DNA from 2 places in the Pectobacterium punjabense genome. Region 1 is predicted to be linked to the other one. Evidence: predicted binding sites of a transcription regulator. Region 1 holds the regulator's gene; the other holds the start of a gene.
The links. Region 1 encodes ArgR, which controls arginine synthesis, uptake and breakdown. Its sites were predicted from a motif close to ANTGAATAAAAATACANT; they were not measured.
Positions count from the first base shown of each region.

Region 2: a site for ArgR is predicted at 3,301-3,318, ahead of argF (ornithine carbamoyltransferase). Genes of this name have one in related genera too.

Region 1 is NZ_CP038498.1:731,477-740,165, forward strand. Features, by position in the region: gene dnaG (DNA primase) at 1-750, opposite strand, end outside; gene rpsU (30S ribosomal protein S21) at 903-1,118, opposite strand; gene tsaD (tRNA (adenosine(37)-N6)-threonylcarbamoyltransferase complex transferase subunit TsaD) at 1,346-2,359, shown strand; gene argR (transcriptional regulator ArgR) at 2,428-2,898, opposite strand; gene mdh (malate dehydrogenase) at 3,368-4,306, shown strand; gene E2566_RS03305 (helix-turn-helix domain-containing protein) at 4,494-4,757, opposite strand; gene E2566_RS03310 (DNA-binding protein) at 4,946-5,332, shown strand; gene E2566_RS03315 (DNA-binding protein) at 5,581-5,955, shown strand; gene ispB (octaprenyl diphosphate synthase) at 6,035-7,006, opposite strand; gene rplU (50S ribosomal protein L21) at 7,263-7,574, shown strand; gene rpmA (50S ribosomal protein L27) at 7,594-7,851, shown strand; gene E2566_RS03335 (DMT family transporter) at 7,941-8,689, shown strand, end outside.
Region 2 is NZ_CP038498.1:468,374-477,062, forward strand. Features, by position in the region: gene E2566_RS02170 (NanQ anomerase/TabA/YiaL family protein) at 22-486, shown strand; gene E2566_RS02175 (helix-turn-helix transcriptional regulator) at 855-1,538, shown strand; gene E2566_RS02180 (PAS domain-containing protein) at 1,543-2,208, shown strand; gene argF (ornithine carbamoyltransferase) at 2,261-3,268, opposite strand; gene rraB (ribonuclease E inhibitor RraB) at 3,430-3,855, shown strand; gene E2566_RS02195 (GNAT family N-acetyltransferase) at 3,965-4,468, opposite strand; gene E2566_RS02200 (YjgN family protein) at 4,763-5,944, shown strand; gene E2566_RS02205 (M48 family metallopeptidase) at 5,954-6,991, shown strand; gene E2566_RS02210 (alpha/beta fold hydrolase) at 7,331-8,410, shown strand; gene E2566_RS02215 (methyl-accepting chemotaxis protein) at 8,622-8,689, shown strand, end outside.

The sequences.
Region 1 (8,689 bases):
TTCATACAGGCCGTATAATTGGCGACCTTTATGAAAAATCTCTGTTTCCGGCGAGTTGAGATACTTTGGTGTACCGTCGCCTAATACCCGTCCGCCAAAGGCAATCACTCGACCCCGTTTGTCGCGGATAGGGAACATGACGCGCTCACGGAAACGGTCATACGTTCTGCCCTGATCGTTAGTCACCAGCATGCCGGCATCGTTCAATGTGCTACGGTTGTCATTATTTCGACCAAAGCGTTTTAGAACGTTATCCCAACCGGGCGGTGCGAAGCCAATTGCAAAATGGCTGATGACATCTGCGCTTAAGCCGCGCTGTTGCAGGTACTGTAACGCTGGCGTACCAACCGACTGTGTGAGCGCTTGCTGGTAAAACCCGCTCAGCTGCCCCATCAATTCGTACAGACTTTGCCGTTGGTGTCGCTCTAACTGAGTTGGGCCAGTGCCCGTTTCATAAGGCACTTCGAGGCCGTATTGGGTGGCCAGTTCTTCAATAGTTTCAACGAATTCGAGGCGATCGTAATTCATCAAAAAGTCAATGGCGTTGCCATGTGCGCCACAACCAAAACAGTGATAGAACTGTTTGTCACCATTTACGGTGAATGAGGGGGTTTTTTCGTGATGGAATGGACAACACGCATGGTAGTTTTTGCCCTGCTTTTTCAGTTTGACGCGCGCGTCAATGAGATCGACGATGTCGGTGCGAGCCAGCAGGTCATTAATAAATACGCGTGGGATTCGTCCAGCCATAAGCCCCTGGTGTATACCTTCTGTAACGTGGTTACATCGGATATAGCTTATAAACGACAACAAGCCGCGCTTCCTTTCGGAAAGCACGGCCTTCGTATGCAACTGCTAAGTCTGCGGATTAATCACGCGTAGGAGGGAAGCCCTCCTGAAAATTAATACAGACGAGTGCGGCGTGCGTTTTCTCGAGCCAATTTCTTCGCGTGACGTTTCACTGCAGAAGCTTTAGCGCGCTTACGTTCGGTCGTTGGTTTTTCATAAAACTCACGACGACGAACTTCAGCCAGAACGCCTGCTTTTTCACAGGAACGTTTGAAGCGACGCAGAGCTACGTCGAACGGCTCGTTTTCACGTACTTTAATTACCGGCATGTGCCTCTCACCTCAATAAATTCGGTTTGCCGCTGGCCTTGTGCCAGCCTTTTCAAAATGGTGCGGAATTCTACTGCAAACGTGACGCCTTTGTAAAGCATTGCGGTGATCATAAAACGCGCAACCAAGGCCAGCGCAGAAATCAGGCCGCTTATGGTAGACTATCCACAGTTTGAAGCAAGTGGCATTTAACGCGTGCTTGTATCGTCATCAAGGTAGGAACAGTAATGCGCGTATTGGGTATCGAAACATCCTGTGATGAAACTGGTGTGGCCATTTATGACACAACAACTGGTTTGCTCGCTAATCAATTATACAGCCAGGTCAAGTTGCATGCTGACTACGGTGGCGTAGTGCCTGAGCTTGCCTCACGTGACCACGTGCGTAAAACGGTGCCGTTAATTCAGGCAGCCTTGCGTGAAGCCGGGTTACAGGCCGGTGATATTGATGGCGTGGCTTATACCGCCGGGCCTGGCTTAGTTGGCGCATTATTGGTGGGCGCGACGGTTGGTCGTGCTCTTGCCTTCGCTTGGGGCGTTCCGGCGATTCCTGTGCACCACATGGAAGGGCATTTGCTGGCACCCATGTTGGAAGATAACCCTCCAGCATTTCCCTTCGTCGCGTTGCTGGTTTCTGGCGGTCATACGCAGCTCATCAGCGTGACGGGTATTGGCGAATACCGTTTGCTGGGTGAATCGGTTGACGATGCTGCGGGTGAAGCGTTTGATAAAACCGCCAAATTACTGGGATTGGATTATCCGGGGGGGCCAATGCTGTCGAAAATGGCGCAGGCGGGCGATCCCCATCGCTTTACGTTTCCACGTCCGATGACTGATAGGCCGGGGTTGGATTTTAGCTTCTCTGGGCTAAAAACGTTTGCTGCTAATACGATTCGTAGCAATGGTGATGACGATCAAACGCGTGCCGACATTGCACGTGCGTTTGAAGATGCCGTCGTGGATACGCTGGCCATCAAATGTCGTCGTGCGCTGGATGAAACGGGCTTTAAACGACTGGTCATGGCAGGAGGCGTCAGTGCAAATCGGACGCTGCGCCAGCGTCTAGGTGAGGTGATGGCGAAACGCGGTGGTGAAGTGTTTTATGCGCGTCCCGAGTTTTGCACGGATAACGGCGCGATGATTGCCTATGCGGGCAGCGTTCGCCTAGTTCACGGCGCTAGCCAGACGCTTGGCGTCTCTGTTCGACCACGCTGGCCATTGGCTGAATTACCCGCGGTGTGAGCGTTCGGGCGATAATCACTACGTGTAGCAGGCCTACACGTAGTAAAAAGTGGCACCAGACGAGCGGATTACAGCTCTTGTTCGAATAACACCAGAATTGCTTCGTAAAGTTGTTTGACGCTGAAGCCTCTGGCTGGCGTGGTGAAGATGGTGTCATCACCCGCGATGGTGCCAAGAATACCTTCAGATTTCCCAAGTGAATCTAGCAGGCGGGCGATGAGCTGCGCGGCTCCTGGGCTGGTATGGATCACGATGACAGCGTCGTTGTAGTCCACGTCCAACACCAGGTTCTTTAGCGGGCTGGACGTAGTAGGGACACCGAGCTCGGCTGGAAGACAATACACCATCTCCATTTTTGCATTGCGCGTGCGCACTGCGCCAAATTTCGTTAGCATGCGCGACACTTTGGATTGGTTGATGTTTTCAAATCCTTCATCTTGCAATGCCTGAACAATTTCACTTTGTGAACTGAACTTCTCTTCCTTTAACAGCGCTTTGAACGCTTTAACGAGGTCTTCTTGTTTTGTCGAATTTCGCATTCTGCACCGGATTAATTGTTATGGTTAATCTTTCTATTATGCAGTTGTGTGAATTTTTATGCAATTAAATTGCGTATAATTCCAGTCGATTTCCCCAGATATGCGCTAGTTGCTGTTTTCAAAAAAATTGAGCCTCCCGGTAGTCCGAAAAATGCGTCCTTCGTCACATAAAAGTAAATCAAATGTTATCAGAATGATGTTGTTTGGACGCCATTGATCGGTGTAATGTAGCGCACTGGTTAAACGCACGTGAATGAATACCACGTTATAGCTCAATAACTTATTAACTTTACTTACCTTTCAAACGAATGGCTGTTTTTGATTTATTATTAGAGACATAGCGTATCTTTATCTCTCATGTTATTTGCAGAAAGATAAGTAGACTAATTTTATCTGTATTTTTTACATTCTGTTTATAACCAAATGAATTCACGGCACTTTTTTATTTTACGATAATAAGGAGTTTAGGATGAAAGTTGCAGTTCTCGGAGCAGCAGGTGGTATCGGTCAGGCACTCGCACTCCTCCTCAAAACCCAGCTTCCTTCAGGTTCAGAACTATCCCTTTACGATATTGCTCCGGTAACACCGGGTGTTGCTGTCGATCTGAGCCATATTCCTACAGCAGTGAAGATCAAAGGCTATAGCGGTGAAGACGCTAAACCGGCACTTGCCGGTGCGGATATTGTGCTGATTTCTGCCGGTGTGGCACGCAAACCTGGTATGGATCGTTCCGATCTGTTCAACGTCAACGCAGGTATTGTGCGTAACTTGGTTGAACAAATTGCAGTTACCTGCCCGAAAGCCTGCATCGGTATCATTACTAACCCGGTGAACACGACCGTCGCTATCGCGGCCGAAGTGCTGAAAAAAGCCGGCGTGTATGACAAAAACAAACTGTTCGGTGTAACCACGCTGGATATCATCCGTTCCAACACGTTTGTTGCCGAGTTGAAAGGCAAACAGCCGCAGGATATTAACGTGCCAGTTATCGGCGGACACTCTGGTGTGACGATTCTGCCTCTGCTCTCTCAGGTTCCTGGTATCAGCTTCAGTGAGCAAGAAGTGGCCGATCTGACCAAGCGTATCCAGAATGCGGGCACCGAGGTTGTTGAAGCCAAAGCAGGTGGCGGATCGGCAACGTTGTCTATGGGGCAGGCTGCTGCGCGTTTTGGTTTGTCTCTGGTTCGTGCGCTGCAAGGCGAAAGCGGTGTGGTGGAATGTGCGTATGTTGAGAGTGATGGCAAGCATGCCCGCTTCTTCGCTCAGCCGATTCTGTTAGGTAAAGATGGCGTCGCCGAGCGTAAAGACATTGGCGCATTAAGTGCGTTTGAGCAAAATGCACTGAACAGCATGCTGGATACGCTGAAGCAGGATATTGAGCTAGGCGAGACGTTCATCAAAAATTAATTACCCGTCATACTTCAAGCTGCATGTGCGTTGGCTTTCCTCGCTCGCCCCAGTCACTTACTTATGTAAGCTCCTGGGGACTCTCTGCGTCGCCGCCTTCCTGCAACTCGAATTATTTAGGGTATTATTGAATGTTAATAATACGCAGAATAAAAAGCCGGAGATGTCGATCTCCGGCTTTTCTTTTTTAATCGGGGCGGATGAGTTTTTTTCTATCGATAAGCTCATTGGTTTCTGGATTGTAATATCGGCTGGGCCAAATCTCTGATGGGTGAATACTTAGCGCATCGGCGATAAGCCATTCCCCTTTGGGCCAAGGGCGTGATAACGCGTTAGCTAGTGTAGATGAGCTTAATCCGGCCGCTCGCGATACTGCCGCCAGCGTCGTATTTTTCTTGCGCAGTGCAGCAATGATATCAGCAGGATGCCAGTCTTGTTTCCTTAAAATCATAATCCTTCCCTTATTTGCTATAAGACGACTGTAGATTAGTGGTATAAATAACGGATGTTAGTTATATGCCGAGCTAACATGACATTATTATTTGGAAATAATATAGCATTAATTTTCCTTAAAATTCTCAATTAATTTCCAAAATAAATGCGTTTTTGTTAGGGATGGCACTATCAGGATGAAAGGCAATGAAAAAAGAGTGGTTTGCTACCAGCGAATTGGTTGGAGTCGGCGGCCTTCCGAAATCAAGACAAGGATTGAATAAGCGCGCCCGCGAAGATGGATGGGAGAAACGTCGCCGTAAAGGCGTCCAGGGAAGGGGAGTGGAGTACTCAATTAACAGCTTGCCGGAGACGGTAAGAAAGTCCCTATTACTCGAAATCGAGCCTTCCGCCTACTCGGCGAGACAGCCTGCGGCACTGGCCGTATGGATGCAGATCTATCAGCAACTATCTGAAAAAGAAAGAGATGAATTAATTGCTTATATCCTACGGGTCGGGGTGTCTACTACGCTGAGCCAGTTGGGTATTAGGCCATTAGATGGGGACGTTGTCTCATCTATAGAGATTGACTGAATTACCACTAATACGTGCTCTGATCGCTAATCCTAGCGATAGAGAAGAGTCTGGGTTGTCTTTTGTTTTGTCGCATTGTTCTGGCCGCTATGTTGTGGCATTGCGCTGGATTTAATCATTTCTTCTATTACTTAGGTGTGTCGATAACGCGTAAAAGTTAGCGGTTTAGGTAATTATAGTCTATTATATGGAAACTTTTGGGCGAGTTGACGTAATGCCTGTTCAAAACAAACAAGGGAGTGACGAGTATGGACAAAGAATGGTTTGCAACAAGTGAGCTGGTCGGCGTAGGTGGATTGCCTAAGTCACCGCAGGGGCTGAACAAACGAGCACGAGACGACGGTTGGGAAAAGCGCCGACGGAAAGGGGTTCAAGGGCGTGGCGTCGAATACTCTATTCGCAGTTTGCCGAATGAAGTCAGAAACTCTTTACTGGTGAAAGAGAATCCGCCAACAGAATATTATCGTATCGATAATGAGCCGACCCTGCTGTCATCATGGGTGCATATTTTCCATCAGCTATCCGTTGATGAACGTGCCCAACTGATTAATTTCATCTTGCGTGAAGGCACAATAGCAATGTTGTCTCGATTGGATGATGCCACCATCGATCAAACTGCCTAATTTGTTGAGCGAGTAGCGCTGCAAGGCAGCGCTACTTAGACTGAATCAATATTTTTGCCAGGAAAAATCTAACACCACGTTAGAAATCGCGCTGTACGGCTAAGTGGGCAAGTCCTTCAAGTGCCACACGGTACGGCGTGTCTGGTAGTAACTGTAGCGCACTGATCGCCTTATCCGCCTCTTCTTCCGCACGCTGGCGCGTATAATCGAGTGAACCGCATTGCTGCATTGCAGCCAGAACCGGTTCCAGCAGATGGCGCCCGTTTCCTTCTTCAATCGCAGTGCGAATCAGCGAGCTCTGTTCTGCATTCCCATTACGCATGGCGTGCAGCAACGGCAGCGTTGGTTTGCCTTCATTAAGGTCATCGCCTGTGTTTTTGCCCAGCGTTTTGCCGTCTGCACTGTAATCTAGCAAATCGTCAATTAATTGGAATGCAGTGCCTAGATAGCGACCGTAGTCCTGAAGTGCTTTTTCTTGCTCTGGCGTCGCGCCTGCAAGGATAGAGGATGACTGCGCTGCGGCTTCAAATAAACGTGCCGTTTTGCTGTAAATGACGCGCATGTAACTCTCTTCCGTGATATCCGGGTCGTTGCAATTCATTAACTGCAAGACTTCCCCTTCAGCAATCACGTTTACCGCTTCTGACATCAGCGCCAGCACACGTAACGATTCAAGGCTGGTCATCATCTGGAAGGCGCGGGTATAGATAAAATCTCCAACCAGCACGCTTGCCGCGTTGCCAAAGGCAGCATTGGCCGTTGCTTTACCCCGGCGCATGTCGGATTCGTCTACCACGTCATCATGCAGCAGCGTTGCGGTATGAATAAATTCGATCAGTGCGGCGACAGTGACATGTTTATCCCCGTCATAGGCAAGGGCTCTGGCTGCAAGCACGGCGATCATCGGACGTATCCGTTTTCCACCACCGCTGATGATGTAATGCCCAAGCTGGTTGATCAAAACGACGTCGGAATTCAGTTGTTCAAGAATGACTTTGTTAACAGCCGCCATATCCTGCGCGGTTAATGTTGTAATTTGTTCTAGATTCATGGTTTATGCCAACGTATGTCTTCAACACTGCCGTAAGATTGCTGTTGCATATCGGCAAGATGGAACTTATTAAGCAGATTGTACTTGAAAAATGAGAGAGATAAACGGCAGTTCATACGTTGTATTCTTTTTCTTCACATCCGTTGATTATGCACTTGTCATCCTCAGTATTTTTGCGTAGAATTCGCGCCCTATTATGAATATTTATAGCGCGCTCTGAAACCTATTAACGGGTGCGCGGAAAGCGGAGTTTTATATGTACGCAGTTTTCCAAAGTGGTGGTAAACAACACCGAGTAAGCGAAGGACAAACCGTTCGCTTGGAAAAGCTGGACATCGCAACTGGTGAAGCCGTTGAGTTTGACCAAGTTCTGATGGTTGCTAATGGTGAAGAAATCAAAATCGGCGTTCCTTTCGTCGATGGCGGTAAAATCAAAGCTGAAGTTGTTGCTCACGGTCGTGGCGAAAAAGTGAAGATCGTTAAGTTCCGTCGCCGTAAACACTACCGTAAGCAAGCAGGCCACCGTCAGTGGTTCACTGACGTGAAAATTACCGGCATCAGCGCTTAAGATTAGGAGAGCGGATTAAATGGCACACAAGAAAGCTGGCGGTTCAACCCGTAACGGTCGTGACTCTAACGCACAACGTCTGGGCGTAAAACGTTTTGGCGGCGAAAGTGTACTGGCTGGCAACATCATCGTTCGTCAACGTGGTACCAAATTCCACGCAGGAACTAACGTTGGTTGCGGGAAAGATCATACTCTGTTTGCTTTGACTGATGGTAAAGTTCAGTTTGAAGTTAAAGGCCCAAAAAACCGTAAATTTATCAGCATCGTTGCTGAATAATTTTTCGCGTTAGGTCTTACGGATTTAAGCCCCGCAATTCTTTGCGGGGCTTTTTACATTCTGATTCTGAGTAAACCTCCTGGATAAGTATGAATACTAAACAGCAGATGGGTATCGGTCTTTGTCTGGCGCTTACCACGGCTGTTTGTTGGGGAGCGTTGCCGATAGCTATGAAACAGGTTCTGGTGGTGATGGAACCTTATACAATTGTTTGGTATCGCTTTCTTATCGCATCGATTGGACTTGGCATTATTTTGTCATCCCGTAAGAAGTTACCCCCAATGCGGGTTTTCCGTCATCGGCGTTGGTGGGTTCTGCTGCTAATTGCGACGGCGGGACTGTTAGGCAATTTTGTTTTCTTTAGCTCATCCCTACAATATCTGAGCCCGACGGCGTCTCAGGTCATTGGACAGCTTTCCCCGGTTGGAATGATGTTCGCCAGCGTACTCATCCTGAAGGAAAAGATGCGTGGCACGCAGATCATTGGCGCGATCATGCTGATCTGTGGCCTAATTCTTTTCTTTAATACCAGCCTGATTGAGATTTTTACTCGGTTAACGGACTACACGCTGGGCGTATTGTTGGGCGTTTGCGCCTCGGCAGTATGGGTATCCTATGGTGTAGCGCAGAAAGTCCTGCTACGGCGTCTGACATCGCAGCAGATTCTGTTTCTGCTATATGTTCTATGTGTTGTCTTTATTACGCCTTTTGCCAAGCCCGATGTTATTTTTCAACTTAGTGGGTGGCAACTTATCTGCCTGCTATTCTGCGGTGCGAATACATTAATTGGGTATGGCGCGCTTGCGGAGGCGATGGCTCGCTGGCAGGCGTCGCAGGT
Region 2 (8,689 bases), 260 kb from region 1:
TTTTCTATCAACGAGGTTTTTATGATTACTGGCAATGTCCACCACCTTGGTCTGGTTCCTTATCTGCCTGCCAAACTGCGTGAAGCGATTGAGTACGTGAAGCAAAATATCACGGCGGATACCCCGCTGGGCAAGCACGATATCGAGGGTAACAACGTATTCGTGCTGATCTCCAACGACAGTACTGACCTGCTGGAGAAACGCCGCGCCGAGTATCATGCTAAATATCTGGACATTCAGATTGTGTTGTCCGGTGTGGAAGGGATGACGTTCAGCAACCTACCTGCGGGCAAACCGGATACCGATTGGCTGGCGGATAAAGACATTGCTTTCTTACCTGCTGGCGAGCAGGAAAAACAGTTTGTGATGCAGGAAGGGGATTTTGTCGTCTTCTTCCCAGGTGAAGTGCACAAACCGCTGTGTGCCGTGGGTGAGCCCGCGCACGTGCGCAAAGCCGTGGTGAAAATCGACGCATCGCTGGTGTAGGATTTCTGTGAACAAGGAACGTTCAACCATAAAATGGAAGAAAAGAATGGCAATGATGCCTCAGAGGCCTCTCGGTGGTTTTCCCCTTCTACAGAGTGGTAAAGGAAAAACCACATAAATACCGCAAGGCCTAGAAAAAAATAGCCAGTCAGCTGCTTAACCGACTGGCATTATTCAGAAAATGATTTTCTTGCTAGAAAATCTCATGATCTTTCGATTATAGGTATATTATTACTTTACATTATGTAGGATGTTTTCCCTGGCATTGGCCTGTCACAGACTTTTTATTCTATTTTAGTTTTTATAAACAGGTGCATATCAGGTACGGCATATTTTATGTAGGGTAATTTTAATGTAGGGATGCGCTGATGAAACAAATTACATTACCTGACAGATTAATCGCCATGTTCGAAGGCGACCCTCTTGTCGGCTGGGCAATAAAAGACACAAACTCCCGTTTTATTTATGTCAATAACACCTTTAAAACCTGGCAAACCATATCAACTCGTTATGATTATGAAGGCTTGAATATTAGGGATATCCCTGTTCCTGTCGCCGAATTTTCAGACATTTTTAACCAGCAGGAACGAGAGATAGAGCGTACGGGTAAGGCGGTGAGAGCCATTACAACGCATATTCAAGGCACGGAAAAAATAATGCAGCCTGCCTACAATATTCAGGAGCCAATCTATGATGAACATCGCAACTGTATAGGCACAGTTATCAGCGTCAGACATGTTAGGATCATCACACCGACCTCGTTGCTAAATGGAACCATAATTCAACACTCCACCTTCGAGCCCCCTTCTACAATATTTACCGAGAAGGAGTGGGAGGTTATTTACCTGCTTGTCTGTGGGATGATGCTTAAAGATATAAGCAGTATCCTCTCAATCACCGTCGATGCCGTTAACAGCAGACTCCGAAGCTGCTACAGAAAAACAGGCTTGAATTCACTATCAGGCTTAAAGGAATACTGTAGAGATAACCGATTTGATAACTACATCCCGCTGTTCTTTCTGAAAAAAGGACATATCATTATCAGAGGCTAACCTGATGGACCCAGATTTGACTCCTGTTGAGTATTACTTTGATAACTCTTTGTTTGGCTGGGCAATAAAGGACTGTAACTCCCAGTATGTTTATGGCAATAAGATGGCATGTCAGTATTTCGGCGTAACAGAAAATAAACTTTTAGGCTGTCTCGACACTGACTTAACGCCCGATATCAGCGAGCACTACGGCCATATACTGTATGACGACCAAAAAATATTGACCACAAATGAAATGAGTATTGTCCTCAAAACATTTGATTACGGAAGACGAAATAGACTCAGGTCTTTTCTGGTGGAGAAGCGCCCTTGGCGGCTCAATGATGGCAATGGCGGGATTGTTTGCACTTACATAGAAATCACCAATGTTTATTTTTCAACCTTTCTTATGCCATGCGAAAGGAAGCCCGTTGTGTTCACCCGACCGGCAAATATTTTTACAGACAAGGAGTGGGAGGTTGTTCTTTTACTACAGAGCGGGGTGAAGCAGAACCGTATTCCGGACATACTCGGTATAAGTTCTTCAACGCTTCGTAACCGGATAACGCGTTGCTGTGATAAAGCAGGTGTGGCAAACAGCACCGCCCTGATCCAACACTGCAACCAAAAAGGGTGGGATAACTACATTCCTCCTTTTTTTCTGATAAAAGGGCATGTGTCGATTACCTGAGGGACTGCCTACCTCTGATCTGTTTTTAAACACATCAAAGGCAGGCTAAATCTTAATCTTGTACCAGCGTGGCGACCATCACGGCTTTAATGGTGTGCATGCGGTTTTCCGCCTGATCGAACACGATACTGTGTGCGGATTCAAAGACCTCGTCCGTGACTTCCATTCCGCCGTGCAGGCCGTACTGTTCCGCCATTTGTTGACCCATGGTCGTCTGGTCATCATGGAATGCAGGCAGGCAGTGCAGAAATTTCACCTGTGGATTGCCCGTTGCGGCGATCATCGCCGTGTTCACCTGATACGGTTTCAGCAGTGCGATACGCTCCTTCCAGGTCTCTTTTGGCTCGCCCATGGAAACCCAAACGTCGGTATAAATGAAATCTGCGCCCGCAACGCCTGCGGCGATATCTTCCGTCAGCGTGATGCTGCCACCCGTTTGCTCTGCCGCTGCCTGACACTCAGCCACCAGACCGGCATCCGGCCAGCAGGCTTTTGGCGCAACAAGGCGTAAATCTAATCCGGTCAGCGCTGCCGCTTCCAGCATGGTGTTGCCCATGTTGTTGCGCGCATCGCCCACGTAAACGAGCGTCATCTCTGACAGCGCTTTACTTGGCAAATGTTCCTGCATTGTCAGCAGATCGGCCAGCAACTGTGTGGGGTGGAATTCGTTTGTCAGTCCGTTCCACACTGGAACGCCCGCGTATTGCGCCAGCGTTTCCACAATTTGCTGACCGTAGCCGCGATATTGAATGCCGTCGTACATTCTTCCCAGTACACGTGCGGTATCCTTGATGGATTCTTTATGACCGATTTGGCTACCGCTCGGGCCGAGATAGGTCACTTGCGCGCCCTGATCGTATGCAGCAACTTCGAAAGAGCAGCGAGTACGAGTCGAATCTTTTTCGAAGATGAGTGCGATGTTTTTACCTTGCAGGCGGCGGGCTTCGGTCCCGTTTTTTTTATCAGCCTTTAGTGTCGTTGACAGGGTTAAAAGATGGGCAATTTCTGCGGGTGTAAAATCCATTAACCTTAAAAAGTGACGTTTATAGAATGGTTGCATGATGTATCTCTCCATGTGGCTCAATACTATTGATTGAATTAAAATTCACTTTATATGTGTAATTATTCAAATTCAAGTGGTGATATCAAACTTTGTGGTGGAGCAAGCCGCAGGGCTGTGGGACAATAAGCAATATTACGTCGATTAATGAGGACTGAGGCATGGCAAATCGCGAATTACTGGAAGAACAACGGGAAGAGACACGCCTGATCATTGAAGAACTGCTGGATGATGGCAGCGATCCTGACGCGCTCTATACCATTGAACACCATTTCTCCGCTGAGAAGTTTGAAGTGTTGGAAAAAGTTGCTGTAGAAGCCTTCAAACTGGGCTACGAAGTGACGGATGCGGAAGAACTGGAAGTGGAAGATGGCGTGTTGCTGATGTGCTGTGATGCCATCAGTGAAGTTGCGCTGAATGCGGAACTGATCGACGCACAGGTAGAACAGCTGCTGGCGTTGGCAGAACGCCACGGTGTGAATTACGACGGTTGGGGCACCTACTTCGAAGATCCAGATGGTGAAGGCGAAGAAGACGGGGATGACGAAGATTTTTATGATGAAGATGATGACGGCAAGCGCCACTAATTATTGAGTCATTAACTCGAAAGAACACGCCTCACTGAAAACGCCGCCGGAACCCCTGCGGCGTTTTTTATTCGGTATGACCGCGCGGTATTACCGTACTTTCAGCCTATTACAGTACCTTCAGCATCGTCACTTCACAATCGGTATGACCCGTGTTACCCATTGAATGGGGAATTAGCTCGAAGCCCAGTGATTCATACAGCCGGATCGCGCTGGTCAGGTGGCCGGTTGTTTCCAGATAGCAGCGGCGAAAACCCTGCTCACGTGCAAAATCAAGTGCCTGTATTGCTAGCTGACGTGCCAAACCTTTACCCCGCACGACGGGTAGGAAATACATCTTCTGTAATTCACACACATCCTCCTCCCCTGCGACCAGCGGGGCAACGCCGCCGCCGCCCACGACCCGGCCGTCATATTCAACCACCCAGTAGGCGCTTTTCGGCTGACTATATAGAGTAAACAGCGTATCCAGATTAGGGTCGGAAACGGTGTAACCTTTGTCGGCCGTCAAACCAAATTCAGCAGAAACCTGGCGGATGACTTGTGCGATGGCTGCATCGTCCTGTTCGGTGATTGGACGTAGCTGAAGATTGGTGGAGGTCGCGGTTGTCATAATACGTACTCTTGTTCTTACGGTTTACGAGGGTAATGATCTTGGCCGATTGTAATACCATTTCAGGCCACATTGATGCAACGTCTATACTCGCCGACTTCACGTTATCAATGTGTTTTTTACTTTGTGGATTTCCCTATTCCATGTAATTAGTAAGTATATGAACTTGTTTGATTTTTGTTAACTTTTATTGTTGTGATTAACAGGACATGCTTAAATGAGCCGCTTTTTGTATGCCACTAACGTATCGAATAATACGTTTATCTGGCTTATTTCTTTTAGGATGAAAGGGTTATGACCATCAATACTTCAAAAGATAGCGCGCTGCATCGCGTGCAGTTTCATGGTAAGGCTGGGGAATATTTTGCAATTTGGCTGGTGAATGCGTTATTAACGGTCATCACTCTCGGTATTTATTCTGCCTGGGCCACGGTGCGTCGTCGTCGTTATTTTTACGGTAACACAGAAATTAACGGTGACCGTTTTGATTACCACGCGCAGCCTATTCAGATCCTTAAAGGGCGTCTGCTGGTTATCGCCGGTTTGATTCTGTTTTATTTTGTATTGGCGATATCACCCACGCTGGGGACGATTCTTGCATTGGCATTTGCGGCACTTATTCCGGTTATCGTGATCCGCAACTGGCGTTATGGTGCCATTATGTCCAGCTATCGCGGCGTCCGTTTTAACTATCATTGCAAGACGGGCCGTGCGTATTGGGTATTGCTGCTTTGCCCTATCCTGTTACTGCTGGCTTTTTATATTGCTCTGGTTGTGGTTATCATGATCGGTATGCAGAGCAATAGCCCAATTCTGATTGGGCTTATTACGCTGGCGATTGCTATTCCGGGGTTTGCCGCGGTAAATGGCATCATGAAAATGATGCAGCTTGATTTCTATGTGAATAATCTGTTCTTCGGTAAAACCGCGTTTAACGCAGAATTAACGAAAGCAGCGTTTATTAAATTTTCCCTGGTTAGCCTGCTGATTTTTGTTCCTTTCCTGATCGCATCGTTGTCATTCATGAGTTCATTCTTCTTCACGCTATTCCAAACTATTATGATGGGTGGTGGAAATGAAGATCTCGTCATGATGATGCTGCTGAGCAACGTCTTTAATATGATCATGATGGTTGTTGTGGCGCTGCTGGGTGTGCTGGTTTCCAGCAGCTATCTGGTGGTCGCGCAGCGTAATTATCTGTTTAATCAGACGTCGCTGAACGGTGGTGTGAAATTGCATTCTTCCATGCAAACGATGTCTTACATGGGGCTGCTGATAACCAATAGCCTGATCACTATTTTCTCTTTGGGTTGGGCTGCACCAGTCGCAGAGATTCGCCATGCACGCTATATCGCGAATGCGACAGCGGTTGAAGGCGATCTGGCACTGCTGCACGTTCAGGCACATCAGGACACAGCAAACAGCGCACTGGCCGAAGAAGCGGTGCAGGCGCTCGATTTGGGTGTCGGCCTGTAAGGCAGGAATATGAATATTGAGGGGCATTATCAATACCCCGGATTGGCGGCCCGCGTGGCCGCTTCTCTTCATTTAACGGACAATGGTTCGACGATGGTGCTGAACACCGGGTCATCGAACACCACATTTGCGTTGGAGCAAGTCACGGTTTCCGATGCGCTGGGTTCTATTCCTCTGATATTAACGTTTCCTGATGGCGGTCGTTTTGTTCCTGCCGACGATCCCGTTTTTCGTGCCTGGTATTCCGCACGACGCCGGCCGGGGTTTGTCCATCGGCTGGAACGCCATAAGCGTGGCGTGATTTTCACGTTATTTGCCACGATTTTGATCGTCATAAACTACGTTTACGTGGTGTTGCCTTGGGCGAGTTCCGCGCTGGCGCTACGCATCCCTACCGCTATCGAACAGCAACTGGGACAACATACGCTGAAGCTGCTGCGGCACAGTGATTTTAAGTCTTCCAAACTGCCTATTGAACGTCAGCAGGCGATGCAAACGCTGTTTCGGCAGGTTATGCCCGCCGATATGCGGGAAGATAAAACGCCGTTGCGTCTGGAGATCATGGCTGCGCCTATCGGACCGAACGCTTTCATGCTGGCGGATGGCACGCTGATTATCAGTGACGATCTGGTGAAGCTGGCGAAAAATGACAACGAACTGGCGGCGGTGATGCTGCATGAAATGGCACACCACGCCTATCGCCATCCAATGCGCATGGTGGTGCGCTCATCGCTGGTGTCGTTGACGTTCATGTGGATGACGGGAGATGTGAGTGGAATCGGTGATACCGTGTTGCAGTCTGCCGCCTTTATCAACGAGATGCAGTTTTCTCGCGATATGGAGCGGGAAGCCGATGCATGGGCAATAGCAAAAATGCAGCAACAAGGGCGTTCGCTTCAGTCAATGCAGGCAATGTATCGAGCCTTGCTCAATCACGACCGCAGCGGGGATGAGGTTGAATCGCTGGATTTACCCGATTGGCTGAGTACACACCCAGATATGGACGAGCGGCTGAGAACGATTGAAAGAGAAATGAATCAGCACTGATCCTCAACGCCAATGTTACCCCTTCCTTATGCCGATAGTGTGCGGATATCACCGCGCACTATCGGCATTCTTGTTCGCGATATGAACGACTTTTCCCACTTTTTGTTGTTTTTATGGACGTTAATGCCGAGCGGAAAGTATGAGCGGCGTAGTCAGACGATTAACGGGAATGCGTTAAATGTCATTCTATTGAAAACTTCTTATAGAATATTTCGTTATAAATAAAAAAATCAGATAATAATATCTTTTTATTATTAGCTCACTTATGTTTATTGGGATTTTTCCTAATAGACATTAAAATCGCGGCTTCACGACTTCATGATTACCGAAGAGCTATTTATGGTTAACCGAATACTATCAGGGGTGGTGGGTGCATTTCTGTTAATGCTGTCACCATTAACGTATGCACAGACCAATTTTTCAGCACCACAAGAAGGCGATTGGATCGCGCCAGAATTTACCTTCAACAGCGGCGAAAAATTAAAAGATCTGCGCATTCACTATTACACGCTCGGTGATAAAACCAAGCCTGCCGTGTTATTACTGCATGGAACGAATCAGCCGATTAAAGCGCTGTTAGCAAATGGCTTTGGTGGAGAGCTTTTCGGGCCAGGTCAGGCGCTGGATAGCAGCAAATACTTTATTATCATGCCGGAGAGCATTGGTTCTGGAAAATCTTCCAAGCCGTCAGACGGCTTACGGATGAAATTTCCTCAGTACGATTATAACGATATGGTGCAGGCGCAATATCGCTTAATCAAAGAAGGACTGGGGATTAACCACCTGCGTCTGGTGATGGGATATTCCATGGGCGGAATGCAGACCTGGCTCTGGGGGGAAAAATACCCGGACATGATGGATGCATTGGTGCCAATGGCGTCGTTGCCAAACGAGCTGTCTGGCCGTAACTGGATGATGCGTCGCATCTTGATTGAATCCATCAAGAATGATCCAGCCTGGAATAATGGCGATTATACGCAGCAGCCGCCGACGCTAAAAACGGCCAGTATTATGTTTAGTATTGCGACTACTGGCGGAACGCTGGCCTATCAGAGCAAAGCGCCGACACGTGCACAGGCGGACAAACTGGTAGCAGATCGTCTTGCCGCACCGTCAACCAGCGATGCGAATGACTTTATTTATATCTGGGGTTCGTCTGCAAATTATAATGCTGCGCCGGAGCTGAATAAAATTAAAGCCCCTGTTCTGGTGATCAACTCTGCGGATGATGAGCGTAATCCTGTTGAAACAGGCATCCTGGATAATGAGCTTAAGAAAATTAAGCAGGCGACCTTGTTCCTTATTCCCGCCAGTAACGAAACCAGCGGGCATGGCACGATGATGTCGGCGAAGTTTTATAAAGATGAGCTGCAACGTTTCTTAGACAAAAATCAGTCTCAGGAAAAGAATAAAAAATAAATATTAACGGTCGACAGAAAGTTTATTTCTGTCGATCATTATTTTCTTTATACGTTTCTTTATTTTATTACGGTTTTATAACCAGTTTATTTCAGTTCGTGGAAATTCACACGTCTGGAAAATGAATAACGACTATTACGTAAATAACTGAACGGCTCTGCTCTGGAGCTGGCGCCCACCCCTTCTTATTTTCAGACCACAGGGATAATTTATGTTTCGTAAGATAAAGATCCGTACTGCACTCAGCATGATGGTGTTTTCATTAGCGGCGCTACTGCT